Regions from separate parts of the Paenibacillus jiangxiensis genome, predicted to be linked through region 3. Evidence: riboswitches for the same ligand, from Rfam matches in the RefSeq annotation. Region 3 holds a riboswitch; each other region holds the start of a gene.
The links. Region 3 has a riboswitch for cobalamin ahead of ACI1P2_RS05215 (FecCD family ABC transporter permease). Riboswitches for the same ligand answer to the same signal wherever they lie in the genome.
Positions count from the first base shown of each region.

Region 1 (4,196 bases), on a different contig from region 3:
GCCAGGCCGTGCCGGTTTGCGGCGAGAAATGACGGTACAGCAGCAGAACGAGTGGGTGCAGCAAATACACGCCGAATGAAACCGAGCCCAGCTGCGCCAGCCCGCGCCCAAGGGCGAAACGCCCCTGATGGTATACCACGGAGGCGATTTGCAGCAGTACAAGTACGCTTAGCGAAGCGTAAATGTTGTACAGCAGCTCGTAAAGAAGCGAATTGTACAAAACACCGTTCAGACCGTCTCATACCAGATGTACACATGGGCCAGCCCTACCGCCAACCATAGAGTCCAGAGGAGGCCCCAGACAGCGATTCGTGTTCCTGAAGCATGTTCTTTGCGCACAATGAGCCATTGTTTGATTTTCGGATAGTAGATGCCGAGCGCAGAGCCGAGCATGTAATATGCCATGTAAGAAAGTACCCAGCTGCCGCGGTTCTCCACCTGAAAGTAATACTTGTTGGCGATCACAAAAGCCCACTGCAGCACAAAGCCAATCACAACCGTCCAGCTGCGCAATCTGCGAAACCTTTTGAACAGCCACAGGAACAGCGGGAACAGCAGATAAAACTGCGCATTTATAAATACAAAGTACAGATGGGTGTAGGCCTTGCCGGTAACAAGCTTGGTGAAGAAGGAGCGGATCAGTTCTCCCGCATCCATGCCGGGGCCTCCAGCGGATGCCTGCAGCAGGCCGAAATAAATCAAAGAAAAAACGAAATACGGCACCAGGATATACAACAGCCTTTGCTTATAAAAATGCTTGATCAAACTGCTGCTGAGCGGCCGGTCCAAATAGTTGTAAAAAAGCACAAATGCGCTAAGCGCAATAAACGTGGATGTTCCGAATTTCAGGAAGATGTTCAGAAAGTTATAGAAGAAATAATAGTGAGATCCAGTCAATTGCAGTGTGGCAGACGACGTAGAATGGACTATAATGACTCCCATAATCGCAAATGCCCTGACAACCTGCAGCTCAGGGACTTTTTCTTTCTTAGCAGTGCTCATACACGAATCATGTCCTTTCGGTTTCTAAGTGCCATTTCATTAAAACGCATTTTTCTGAAATGTAAGAAAGAATTTACTGGAAATTTGCTGAAAGGTTCTTTGTAGACCTAGATGGATATGCAACCGAAAATAAAGGCCGAAGACTTGACAACCAGTAGTTGAAAATTGGATTGACCATAAGTAAGGATACAAAATGTATTTAACGATATCGTATTCTATTTGTTTTGTAGGGAGGAGATGAGCAAAGCTGTACAACAGTCAGTTCAGTGAGTCCGTATAAATGCTCGTCATTCTGTCCCGGGTCCGTTATAATGGAAGCATCTCGCAGGTGCCCCGGCCGTAAGGCAGGGGTTAAAAGGGAATAGGGTGAAAATCCCTAGCGGTCGCGCCGCTGTAACCGGGGAGCCTCCTTCCATACATGTCACTCAGCATTACTGGGGAAGACGGAAGACAGGCGCCGATCCGGGAGCCAGAAGACCTGCCTGCAGGTTCGCATCAGCCCTTCGCGGTTAAGGAACGGTGTACATAATATGGAGATCGGGACCCGTATGTGGTCTGCGGTCTGTTCTCTTATGTACTCTTGCCCTCTGCCTTTTGCGGTCTGAGGGCTTTTTTGGGTCAACATGAAGCCGGACACGGAGAGGCTTATGCGAGATCACGGTGCATGGGAGAGGATATGAATGGAGCAAGTGGCAACGAAAAGAAGAGTGCTCGGCCAGGTTATGATCTGCAACGGCTGCTGCTGTGGTCGGACAGAGAAGGGAAAACCGGGCATCCCGCTCGACAGGCTGAAGAGCAGATGGAAGGAAGAGAAGCTGCTTAAGAGCATCCAGCTGACGGTAACCGGCTGTCTTGGTCCTTGCGATATTGCCAATGTCGTATCGATTCAGACGCCGGATGGTCCGGTGTGGTTCGGTGGTATTAAAGAGGAAGACCTTTATGATGAATTACTGGAATGGGCGATCGCCTCGCGGGATCAGGACAAGCTGCTGGAGCTGCCGGCCAATCTTCTGCCTTACCGGTTCGAGCGTTTTCAGTAAAGTAACAAAATATGAACAACACAAACCTGCCGCTTTAAGGTGGGTTTGTTGTGTTGGCTGGGACACGGTTTCAGCTTCGGGCATGATATCTTCTTTTTTATATATTTAATGAATGAAACGAGCCATAACTTGACAGCGTAAATAGGGAAGGGAATGACGGTACAACTAAAGCCGGATCAAAATCCTCTGTTTTAACCGAAACTTAGGTTTAAAGCGGGAAGTTTGTCGTAATGAACATACTCTTAATAAGAGAGGAGAAGTACTGTTGGAATCCATTTGGCTGGAGTATGCATGGGCATTACTGATTCTTATTGCATTGGAGGGTTTGCTATCGGCGGATAATGCCCTGGTGCTGGCGGTTATCGCAAAGCATTTACCGGAGGACCAGAAGAAGAAAGCCATCAATTATGGGATCATTATGGCTTTTGTTTTTCGCTTTGTCGCACTGTTTGCGATATCGTTTATTGCCAACGTCTGGCAAATACAGGCGATCGGGGCTGCTTATCTGCTATACCTGGGGTTAAAGCACATCATCAAAGCACGTTTCGGCAAGAAAAACGAGAATATTCGCGAGGACGTAAAGAAAGATGCGGCAGGAAAAGGCTTTTGGCCAACCGTAGGAAAAATTGCTATTGCGGATCTCGCCTTTGCGATTGATTCCATTCTTGCTGCAGTGGCTCTGGCACTGGGGCTTCCCGATTCACCGCTTGGGGATTTCGGTGGTATGGACGGCGGACAATTCATCGTTGTATTGCTTGGCGGAATCGCCGGGCTCGTCCTGATCAAATTCGCGGCCACATGGTTTGTAAAACTGCTCGCTCAACGGCCAGCACTGGAGACCACGGCTTATGCAATTGTGGCATGGGTCGGTGTCAAACTCGCCGTGATTACTCTGGCTCATGAAGATATTGGTGTGTTGGATCATCATTTCCCGCATAGTACAGGCTGGACCCTTGTCTTTTATGGTGTCTTGGTTGCGATAGCACTTCTCGGATGGTTTGCGCCATCGAATAAAAAACAGTCACAGACAGATCTGCCATAGATTCAACCTTTCGGTAAAGCGTTTGGCAGAATAAATTGCCCCTGTTATAATGAGTTCACATCCGTGCTGGTTCAGCGCGGATTTTTTTTGCAGCAAAGCTTCTTGCCATGCGACGAAATCACCTTGGATTTGGGCAAATTTCACGCGGTTTAGATCATCTGTTTTTCCCGGCTTCTGCATTAAAATTAGATCAAGCTAAAGAACGACGCCATGCTTGTAAAGCCACAAAAGAAATGGGCTAACATAGCAGCGGCGCCCACTTGATCTAACCGGGAGGACAGGTTATGACAAAGAAAAATATCCGCTGGATTTCGACTTCACAGCAGCATAGATGGATGGAGAAAGAGGCCTCTGAAGCCCCGGGCGTGTCCACCAATCTGGAGCTGACCGGGGAACTGTTTCAGGAAGTGGACGGTTTCGGAGGATGCTTCAACGAACTGGGATACGTGGCATTGCAGCATTTAAGTGATGAAGACCGCAGACAGGTCTTTCACTCGCTGTTCCATCCGGAGGGAGAGCACCGGTTCAGCATCTGCAGGCTGCCCATCGGTGCAAGTGATTACGCACTGGAATGGTACAGCCATAACGAAACGGACGGCGACCTGACGATGGAGCATTTCTCCATTGAACGGGATCGTAAATATCTCATTCCATATATTAAAGAAGCGATGCAATTCAATCCGGACCTGAAGCTTTTTGCCTCTCCATGGAGCCCGCCGACGTGGATGAAATCTCCCAGAGCCTATAATTACGGAACACTCCGCTGGGAAAAGGATATTTTGCAAGCATATGCGCTCTATTTTGTGAAATTTGTGCAGGCTTATCAGGAAGAAGGCATTACCATCCACCAGATTCATGTGCAAAATGAGGTCATTGCAGACCAGAAGTTTCCGTCCTGTGTCTGGACTGGCGAGCAATTAAAGGAGTTTATCCGCGATTATCTGGGCCCTGCTTTTGCAGAGCATGGGCTGAACACGGAAATATGGCTGGGTACGATCAATGCTCCCGATCCGTGGGAAGAGCTGATCAAGAAAAGAACGACCGACTTTGATGACTATGCCTTCACGGTGCTGAGTGATCTTGAAGCCTACAGATATATTACCGGCGTGGGC
Region 1 covers NZ_JBJURI010000008.1:9,723-13,918, forward strand. The annotation lists gene ACI1P2_RS09835 (hypothetical protein) at 1-220, opposite strand, end outside; gene ACI1P2_RS09840 (acyltransferase) at 229-1,002, opposite strand; cobalamin riboswitch at 1,312-1,502, shown strand; gene ACI1P2_RS09845 ((2Fe-2S) ferredoxin domain-containing protein) at 1,683-2,042, shown strand; gene ACI1P2_RS09850 (TerC family protein) at 2,308-3,084, shown strand; gene ACI1P2_RS09855 (hypothetical protein) at 3,064-3,264, opposite strand; gene ACI1P2_RS09860 (glycoside hydrolase family 30 protein) at 3,420-4,196, shown strand, end outside.
Region 1: another riboswitch for cobalamin. It lies ahead of ACI1P2_RS09845 ((2Fe-2S) ferredoxin domain-containing protein); the one in region 3 lies ahead of ACI1P2_RS05215 (FecCD family ABC transporter permease).

Region 2 (4,196 bases), on a different contig from region 3:
GTCGTGTCTACGATGACAAACAAAGGCTCGGCAATGTTACCCGGCAAGGAGGCGTACGGTTCACGGGTTCGGATCGTCAGGTTCTGGCCTTCGGCGCTCATCGAAGCGATCGGAACCGTGGACTTGCCTCGCGGGTTCAGGGACAGCGAGCGTTCAAATGACTTCTGTACTGCCTCTGCCGTCACCGGATGCCCATTGTGGAAGGTTACCCCTTCGCGGATATGGAATAGCCAGGTCTTATCATCCAATCGCTCCCAGCGATCTGCGAGCTTGGGAACCATCTGCATCTTCTCATCGAACTGGATGAGCGTTTCACCGATGGCCGCGCGTGTCAACGTCCAGCCGTTCCATTCCTCTGCCGGATCAAGATTTGTCCCTAACCAGAACAATGCCACATTCAGGTGCTTGCCCGCAGTTGCTTCATTTCCTGCCGCAGCAGAACCCGCAGCTCCAGCAGCTTGTGTACTCTCTGCACCGCCAGAGCCGGAATTGCCCGCTGTTCCACCACATGCAGACAGCAGCAGCACCATGAACACCCATACAGTTATACTTCCAAATCGATTCGTGTAATAAGCATTGTTCCGCCTATTCATTATATCTCCTCCCATTCTAGCGCTTATGTCTGGGATCAAGCACGTCACGCAGGCTGTCCCCCAGCAGATTAAAGATCATGACCGTGCAAAAAATAGCAAGACCCGGATAAATCAGCAGCCAGGGTGCGGTCTGCATATATCTTCGTCCTTCGTTCAACAGCGCTCCCCACTCCGGCTCTGGCGGCTGTGCGCCGAGTCCGAGAAAGGACAAACCCGAGATGGACAATAACATGCCGCCGATATCCATCATTGCCATAACGATTAGCGGCGGCAGCACATTGGGCAGGATATAGCGCGCCAGAATACGGACAGGGCGTGCCCCGCCGAGCGCAGCGGCAGTGATATATTCCTTTTGCTTATGCTGAATGACCAGACTGCGCACCATGCGGGCATATTTGGCCCACCACACGACGGAGAGTGCCACTACGGTGTGAATCAGACCGGGACCAAGCATGCCCGCAACCGCAATGGCAAAAATAATTCCCGGAAACGCCATCAGTGTGTCCGCGAGCCGCATAAACACGCTATCCACCCATTTGCCCGCATAACCTGCCAGTACGCCAATCGTCACGCCAATCGCAGCAACAACCACGACTAAAACGAAGGTCATGAGCAAGGAGGTCCTTGCTCCGTACAGCACCCGTGACAGCACACAGCGTCCCAGTTGATCCGTTCCCAAGGGGTACTGCCTGTCCGGCGGCTGCAGCACCTTCGTGAAGTCCGTTGCAAGGGGATCATGTGGAGCCAATAAAGGGGCGAATATCGCCAGCATCAGCCATAGTCCGGCCAGTCCAAACCAGATGGAGAATAGCCGCTGCTGTATCCATAACTGTGCCAGCTGTTGTATCAGCATTCTCATCTACACGTCCTCTCCAAGTCTAAGCCGCGGGTCCCGTATATGAGTCCAAACGTCCACGACCAAGTTAATAGATACATAGATGACGGCCATCCAGATGACATAACCCTGAATCAGCGGATAATCGCGTGCGATGATCGCCTCCAGCGCCAGCTGACCCACGCCCGGCCAGCCGAACACACTCTCTATGATCGCTGCGCCGCCAAGTAAAGCGCCTGCAGACATCCCAAGCAGCGTCATTAGCGGCAGCAGCGCATTCGGCAGAACATACCGCAGCATGACCGTGCCCTCCCGCACACCACGCGCCCTGGCCCCGATCACATAATCCTGGGACATTTCCTCCAGCAGCACCGTGCGAATCTGCCCGCTATACTGCGCAATCAACGGCACAGCCAGCGTGCAGGCCGGGAGGATCAGGCTGCGGACTCCTGACCGTCCCATGACCGGCAGCAGCTGCAGCCTGACTGCGAAGAGCAGCATTAGCAGCAGTCCCAGCCAGAAGCTCGGCATGGACAGCCCTGCAAAGGAAAACACACGGATGAAATAGTCCTTCGCACGATTCGGCTGCTTTGCAGCTGTCATTCCCAGCGGAAAGGAGATCAGCACCACCAGCAGCAGAGCGGCACCGGCAAGTTCCAGCGTAGCAGGCATTCTGGACAGCAGGACCTCTGTCACCGGATATCCGTATTTATAGGACATGCCAAAATCACCGGTCAGCGCATGCAGGACCCATGAGCCATACCGAACAAGGAAAGGCTCGTCCAGCCCCAGCTCCGTCCGCACCTGTGCGACCAGTTCCTCTGAGGGAGTAACTCCTGTAGACATCAGCATCAATCGTGCAGGGTCACCCGGCGACAGGTAGGTGAGCAGGAAGGTCAGGAACGAAATGCCCAGCAGCACGGCGGCCAGTTGGAGCAATCTTTGGACAATATATCGGCTCACGCCATTCGCCGTCCTTTCCTGAGGGTAGTAAATACTGCTGCATAACAGCATGTTGAAAATATACAAGCAAAAAGAGCGACTTCTCCCGCATAAAAACGGAAAAAAGTCGCTCCAAATAGACTGATTTTCAATGAAAATCGGACTCTTGTAACACCTTCCTATCTCCCGTAGGCATTGCCGTGTTGTTGAACGGGCAGGTCTCCTGGCTCCAGAATCATCATCCTTGCAGCGGCCTTCCCGGGTTATAACCCAGTGACACTTGCTGCGACTCCTCTGTTACAGTGGCGGGACCGCGCCGGTATTGCACCGGACTTCCCTTTTAAGCAGCCATCCTTGTAGAGGGGGTTCAAAAAGTCATCTTTTGATCACGAAGTAAGTCAGGAAGCGGACTCGACATCGAATCTTGAATTCAGCCGGGACTAAGCGGATGCTTCCGAAGTATGTTTCCTGCGGAAACATTTCAGGTGCTCACGTACCCAACGTACGCTCCGCTCCTCAGTCCCTAGCTTCATTCAACCTTCTCGGTGCTAAAAACCTGACTTTTTGAACACTCACTTGTAGATGGGGCACCCAGTTCCATATATGATTGTTGATAATAAATGAAGCCATGATCAGCATGCTTGCATTACATAACACTGCGCATCCTCTTGGCATGCTCCTTCAGTATAACGGGCGTGCATGGAATGGGCAAAGCTTTTCTGCTTCTTTCAGCCTTTTAACCCAAGCTTGACCGTTTCGGTAAATTGATGCAGTCTGCGCAGACCCTCGTCAATCTCTTCCATCGTCAAGTTCCCATAGCCGAGAACCAGCCTGCCTGGGTAGGCGCCTTTGATTTTTGCATAGTCTTCAAAGGTGCCGATCTGCACGCCGTACGATTCCAGCTGGCGCCAATCGGCATCCCCATATTCCCCGGGAGGAAATGCGAGCTGTACGTGCATACCAGCCTCATCCCCCAAAATCCGGACTTCATCCTTAAACAGTTGACGAACCTTCTTTTCCAGAAAAATACGTTTCTTTCTATAGAGTGCCTTCATTTTGTGGATATGCCTTTCGAAATGGCCGTCATTTATGAAGCGGGCCAGGGCTGACTGGGTAAAACCGGAGGAAGTCAAATTCATATCGCACTTCGTTTGCAGCACCTGATCCATGATGGCTGGCGGCACGATCAGAAAGCCGATCCGCAGCGCCGGTGACAAGGTTTTGCTGAACGTGCCGGCATAAATCACCCGCGAGGGGGCCAGCGTCTGCAGGGGCGGAACAGGGTTCCCCTGATAGCGAAATTCGCTGTCATAATCGTCTTCCACAATATAATGTCCCGTCCTTTCGGCGAGTTCTACAGCTTCTTGCCTGCGTTGCAGGGAAAGAACACTGCCTGTCGGGAATTGGTGGGAAGGTGTGATAATGATGAATCCCTGGGGGGCCGTAGGAGGGATATCATTTATCACCAGCCCTTCACGATCCACTGAAACGGGATGAATATCATAGTTTAACCGCCCAAAAATATCGCCGGTAAACCCAATCGTTGGATCTTCAATATAAACCGTTTGAAATTGACCGGAGAAAGAGGAGGCAAGCAGCAGTATGCTGTTCGAGGTGCCTGAAGTGATGAGGATATCATCCGGGCTGCAGCGGATACCCTTGGCACGGTACACATAACGTGTTATAGCTTCCCTCAACGCTTTATTGCCCCGGCAATCGCCATAATCAAAAATGTGGTCCATTTCATAGCTCATGATTTCCCGTACATATTTACTCCATAGCCTGCGCGGAAAATGCCGCAAATCAGGAGCGCCCGGATCAAAATC
Region 2 covers NZ_JBJURI010000018.1:80,115-84,310, reverse strand. The annotation lists gene ACI1P2_RS17775 (ABC transporter substrate-binding protein) at 1-593, opposite strand, end outside; gene nikC (nickel transporter permease) at 610-1,452, opposite strand; gene nikB (nickel ABC transporter permease) at 1,453-2,391, opposite strand; cobalamin riboswitch at 2,567-2,737, opposite strand; gene pdxR (MocR-like pyridoxine biosynthesis transcription factor PdxR) at 3,099-4,196, opposite strand, start outside.
Region 2: another riboswitch for cobalamin. It lies ahead of nikB (nickel ABC transporter permease); the one in region 3 lies ahead of ACI1P2_RS05215 (FecCD family ABC transporter permease).

Region 3 (4,196 bases):
GGCGGTCACGGCTTCAACCACTTATTATGATCCCTTTAATCTGGCGCGGCTTATTGCTTCCGTCGATAAGCTGAGCGACGGCCGGGCAGCATGGAACGTGGTGACCACGTCCACGCAGGAAGCGGCCCGCAATTTCTCCGCACAAGACCACCTGGAGCACAGCCTGCGGTATGAGCGCGCAGCTGAATTCGTAGAGGTTGTGAAAGGACTGTGGGACAGCTGGGAACAGGACCCATACATTGTAAACAAGGAGACCGGGGAATACATCGACAAGCGCAAAGTACATGAGCTGAATCATAAGGGCAAGTATTTCTCCGTCAAGGGTCCGCTCAATGTAAGCCAGAGTCCGCAAGGTCATCCTGTCATCATTCAGGCGGGTTCATCCGGCCCCGGTCAGGAATTGGCCGCACTGATTGGAGAGGTGGTATTTACTGCGCAGCAGAGCTATGAGGATGCACAGAATTTCTATAGCAGCTTGAAAGAATTGCTTCCGAAATATGGCCGGTTGCCGGAGCATCTTCATATTCTTCCCGGGTTGTTCCCTGTCATTGGAGCAACGGAGAAGGAGGCCAGGGAGAGATACGAGGAATTGCAAAGCTTTATTGATGATTCCCGGGCCTATGATACTTTGGAGGAACGCTTTGAATATGATCTGCGCGGTTACTCCCTGGATGATCCCGTTCCGGATATCCCGGAGTCGAGCGGCCGCAAGAGCAGGCCTCAGCTGCTGATGAAGCTTGCCAGGGACAAGGGGCTGACCTTGCGTCAATTGTTCCGTGAGGTAGCGGGAGCACGCGGACACCGGATCGTGGTTGGGACGCCAATTCAATTGGCTGACCATATTCAGCAGTGGTTCGAAGGTTATGCGGCTGACGGCTTCAATATTATGCCTCCTTATATGCCGGGCGGATTTGATGATTTTGTTGACGGGGTCATTCCTGAGCTGCAGAACCGCGGACTGTTCCGGACCGAATACGAAGGGAGCACGCTGCGGGAGCATCTCGGTTTACCTGTGCCCGCGAACCGTCATTCAACCGTGTCCACCTCATAAAATATTAGGAGAGAAGAAAATGTCCGATATCGATAACATTTTTCAAGGATTGCCGACGACATGCATTTCGGATGTCCTGGGTGGATTGACGAATCTGGATTATGCCATCAAACCCATCGATCATCAGCACAAGATCGCCGGGAGGGCATTTACGGTAAGTATTCCTGCCGGGGACAATCTCGCCGTTCTGCGGGGGATTCGGGAGGCCCGGCCGGGAGATATTCTTGTCATCGCCGCACAGGGGGACACACGCCGCGCTGTCGCGGGAGATTTCGTCGTGGGACTCGCTCAGACCTTCCAGCTTCAGGGATTGGTGGTTGACGGTGTCATTCGGGATATTGAAGGGATCCGCAGCTTGAATTTCCCTGTCTTCAGCAAAGGAGCAACGATCGCCTCAGGCAATAAATACGGAGGTGGGCATACCAATATCCCGGTCTCTGCAGGAGGGGTTAGCATCCGGCCAGGGGACTGGATTATCGGGGATATCGATGGCGTAGTTGCGGTTCCTGAGGAGCAGGCTCAAGCTGTGGCAAAGGCAGCCAGAAACAAGCTGAACCAGGATGAAGAACGAAGTTTGGCTATTTGTGGAGACCAAGCTTCAGCCAGACTTTATTTGGACAAAGTGCTTGGAACCATTCCGAATCCCGGTTAATCCATATATCCTATACAGATTATAAGAAAGCCTTTCTTGGAAATGAGGCGCGAGCAGCCGTTCCGAAGGAAGGCTTCTTGTTTTGCCCATGATTGCAGAAGCCGCTCTCATTACAAAAGTCAATTGATTTGAGGCAAAGAAAGTGCCGCACTTCAATGGACAACCGCTTCTATACATGCTACCATTATATTGATTTTTTATATTATATTTTAAAAGAGCAGGTGACGAGGTGTGTGAAAACGCAGCCTTGTCTTAAAAGGGAAGCCGGTGCAAATCCGGCACGGTCCCGCCACTGTAAGCGAGGAGCCGGTCTGCAAGTTCATGGTCACTGTCGTTGTTCGATGGGAAGACCGCAGACGGCGAAGATCCGCAAGTCAGGAGACCTGCCTGCTTCTTGTATTGTCACAAACCTACGCGGATAGGGGGTGGCCGGCACGGTTCACGATGATGTCGTCGGGCTTTTCTTACTGCTGCTTTCATTTCCTGGCAAGGTGATGAAACTGGCAGGCTGGAAACGGCCCTGCGCTTTTCACTGATCCAGTACAGGCACTCTCATAAACTTGAGGGTGCTTTTTTGCTGTGCATTCTTATAATCTCCTTTTTAGCACAAAGGAAGGAAAGGAGTTCAATGAACGAACAACAAAATGGAGGACTCGGGGCTAAACCGGCATGGTTTGTGGTTCATTTGTTCGCATGGACGGTTGTTCTGACCGCTTCCATTACCATCGCTGTTATGCTTGGACCCGTACAGATTCATCCTGTACAGGTGTGGAACATCGCCTTTTCCCATCTTCCTCTCCTGGATAGCTGGATGGATGGATCGTGGACGAAAGCGCAGGAGCATATTGTGTGGAATATCCGATTCCCCAGAGTTCTGCTGGGCGCTGTCATTGGAGCCGGATTGGCTGTTGCAGGAGCCGCTATTCAAGCACTGACACGAAACTCGCTGGCTGATCCCTACATCCTGGGCGTTTCTTCAGGAGCATCCACAGCGGCGGTGCTTGTGATTATTTTCGGCGCCTTCCGCTTTCTCGGGATATACGCGTTGCCTCTTTCTGCATTTGCAGGCTCACTGCTTGCTATGGTGCTCGTGTTCGTACTGGCCAAGGTCGGTGGAGAGATTTCAACAACGAGATTGCTGCTGTCCGGTATTGTCACTTCCATGATGCTGTCAGCCGCCACCAACTTTATCGTTACATTGGCCCCCCATGCGGACGGTATCCGCTCCGCAATGTACTGGATGATGGGCAGTCTGACCGGTGCGAAATGGGAGCATCTGACCGTCCCGGCCCTTATCGTTGCTGTGGGAGCTGCACTGCTATTGTCCCTGCACCGTTCGCTGAATTCCCTGCTGATGGGGGAGGAGGCGGCAGTGACGTTGGGAGTCAACATTGCCGCTTTTCGTATTTTACTCGTCGTTATTGCAGCCCTGGTGACAGGCACGATTGTCTCTGTAAGCGGTTCTATCGGCTTCGTCGGGTTGATGATTCCACACATCGCGAGGATGATGACCGGTTCAGATCACCGCCGGGTACTGCCGTTAAGCATGCTGTTTGGCGCGATATTCATGATCTGGGCTGATGTGGCCGCACGGCTTGTGCTGGCACCGGAGGAGCTGCCGATTGGTATCGTTACAGCCTTATGCGGAGGGCCGTTCTTCATCTGGCTGCTGCGCAGAAGTACATACTCATTTGGTGGGGGGGACGGTAAATGAATGTGTCGGTTGAAGAAGTCTCCTACAGTGTGCAGGATAAACAACTGATTGATTCAGTTTTGCTGCATGTACGGAAGGGCGAGCTTGTCGGGCTGATTGGGCCAAACGGCAGCGGGAAATCAACTCTTCTGAAAAATATTTACCGTGTCCTGCAGCCCGATTCCGGCCGGATTTCGATTGACGGACAGAATTTGCATTCCATATCGCATAAAGAGACAGCCCGGCAGATCGCAGTAGTCAGCCAGGAAGCGCCGGTCGCCTTCGATTTCTCCGTCAAGGACATGGTCATGATGGGGCGTAATCCTCATAAAAAGTGGTATCAGCCGGATAGCGGGGAGGATCTGAGGCTGGTGGAGCAGGCGCTGGAACGTGTCGGATTACTGCAGGACGCGGGCCGCAGCTTCTCAACCCTATCGGGTGGAGAAAAGCAGCGTGTTTTTATCGCGCGGGCGCTTGCACAACAGGCCAAATTTCTCATCCTGGACGAGCCTACCAATCATCTGGATATCAAGCATCAGCTGCAAATCATGGATCTGGTAAAAGGGCTTAACATCACTTCATTGGCGGCTCTGCATGATCTCAACATCGCGGCCTGCTACTGTGACCGCCTGGTTGTCATGAAGGATGGTAAGGTGATTGTAACCGGGACACCGGAGGAAATCCTCACGCCCAGGCTGCTGTTTGCCATTTTTGAAGTAGCGACTGAAGTCGTCAGGCATCCAATGACAGGCAAACCATCCATAACATTTCTGCCAGAGATGAGTGAAATGGAAAATATC
Region 3 covers NZ_JBJURI010000004.1:27,432-31,627, forward strand. The annotation lists gene ACI1P2_RS05205 (LLM class flavin-dependent oxidoreductase) at 1-1,051, shown strand, start outside; gene ACI1P2_RS05210 (RraA family protein) at 1,071-1,703, shown strand; cobalamin riboswitch at 1,906-2,108, shown strand; gene ACI1P2_RS05215 (FecCD family ABC transporter permease) at 2,332-3,417, shown strand; gene ACI1P2_RS05220 (ABC transporter ATP-binding protein) at 3,414-4,196, shown strand, end outside.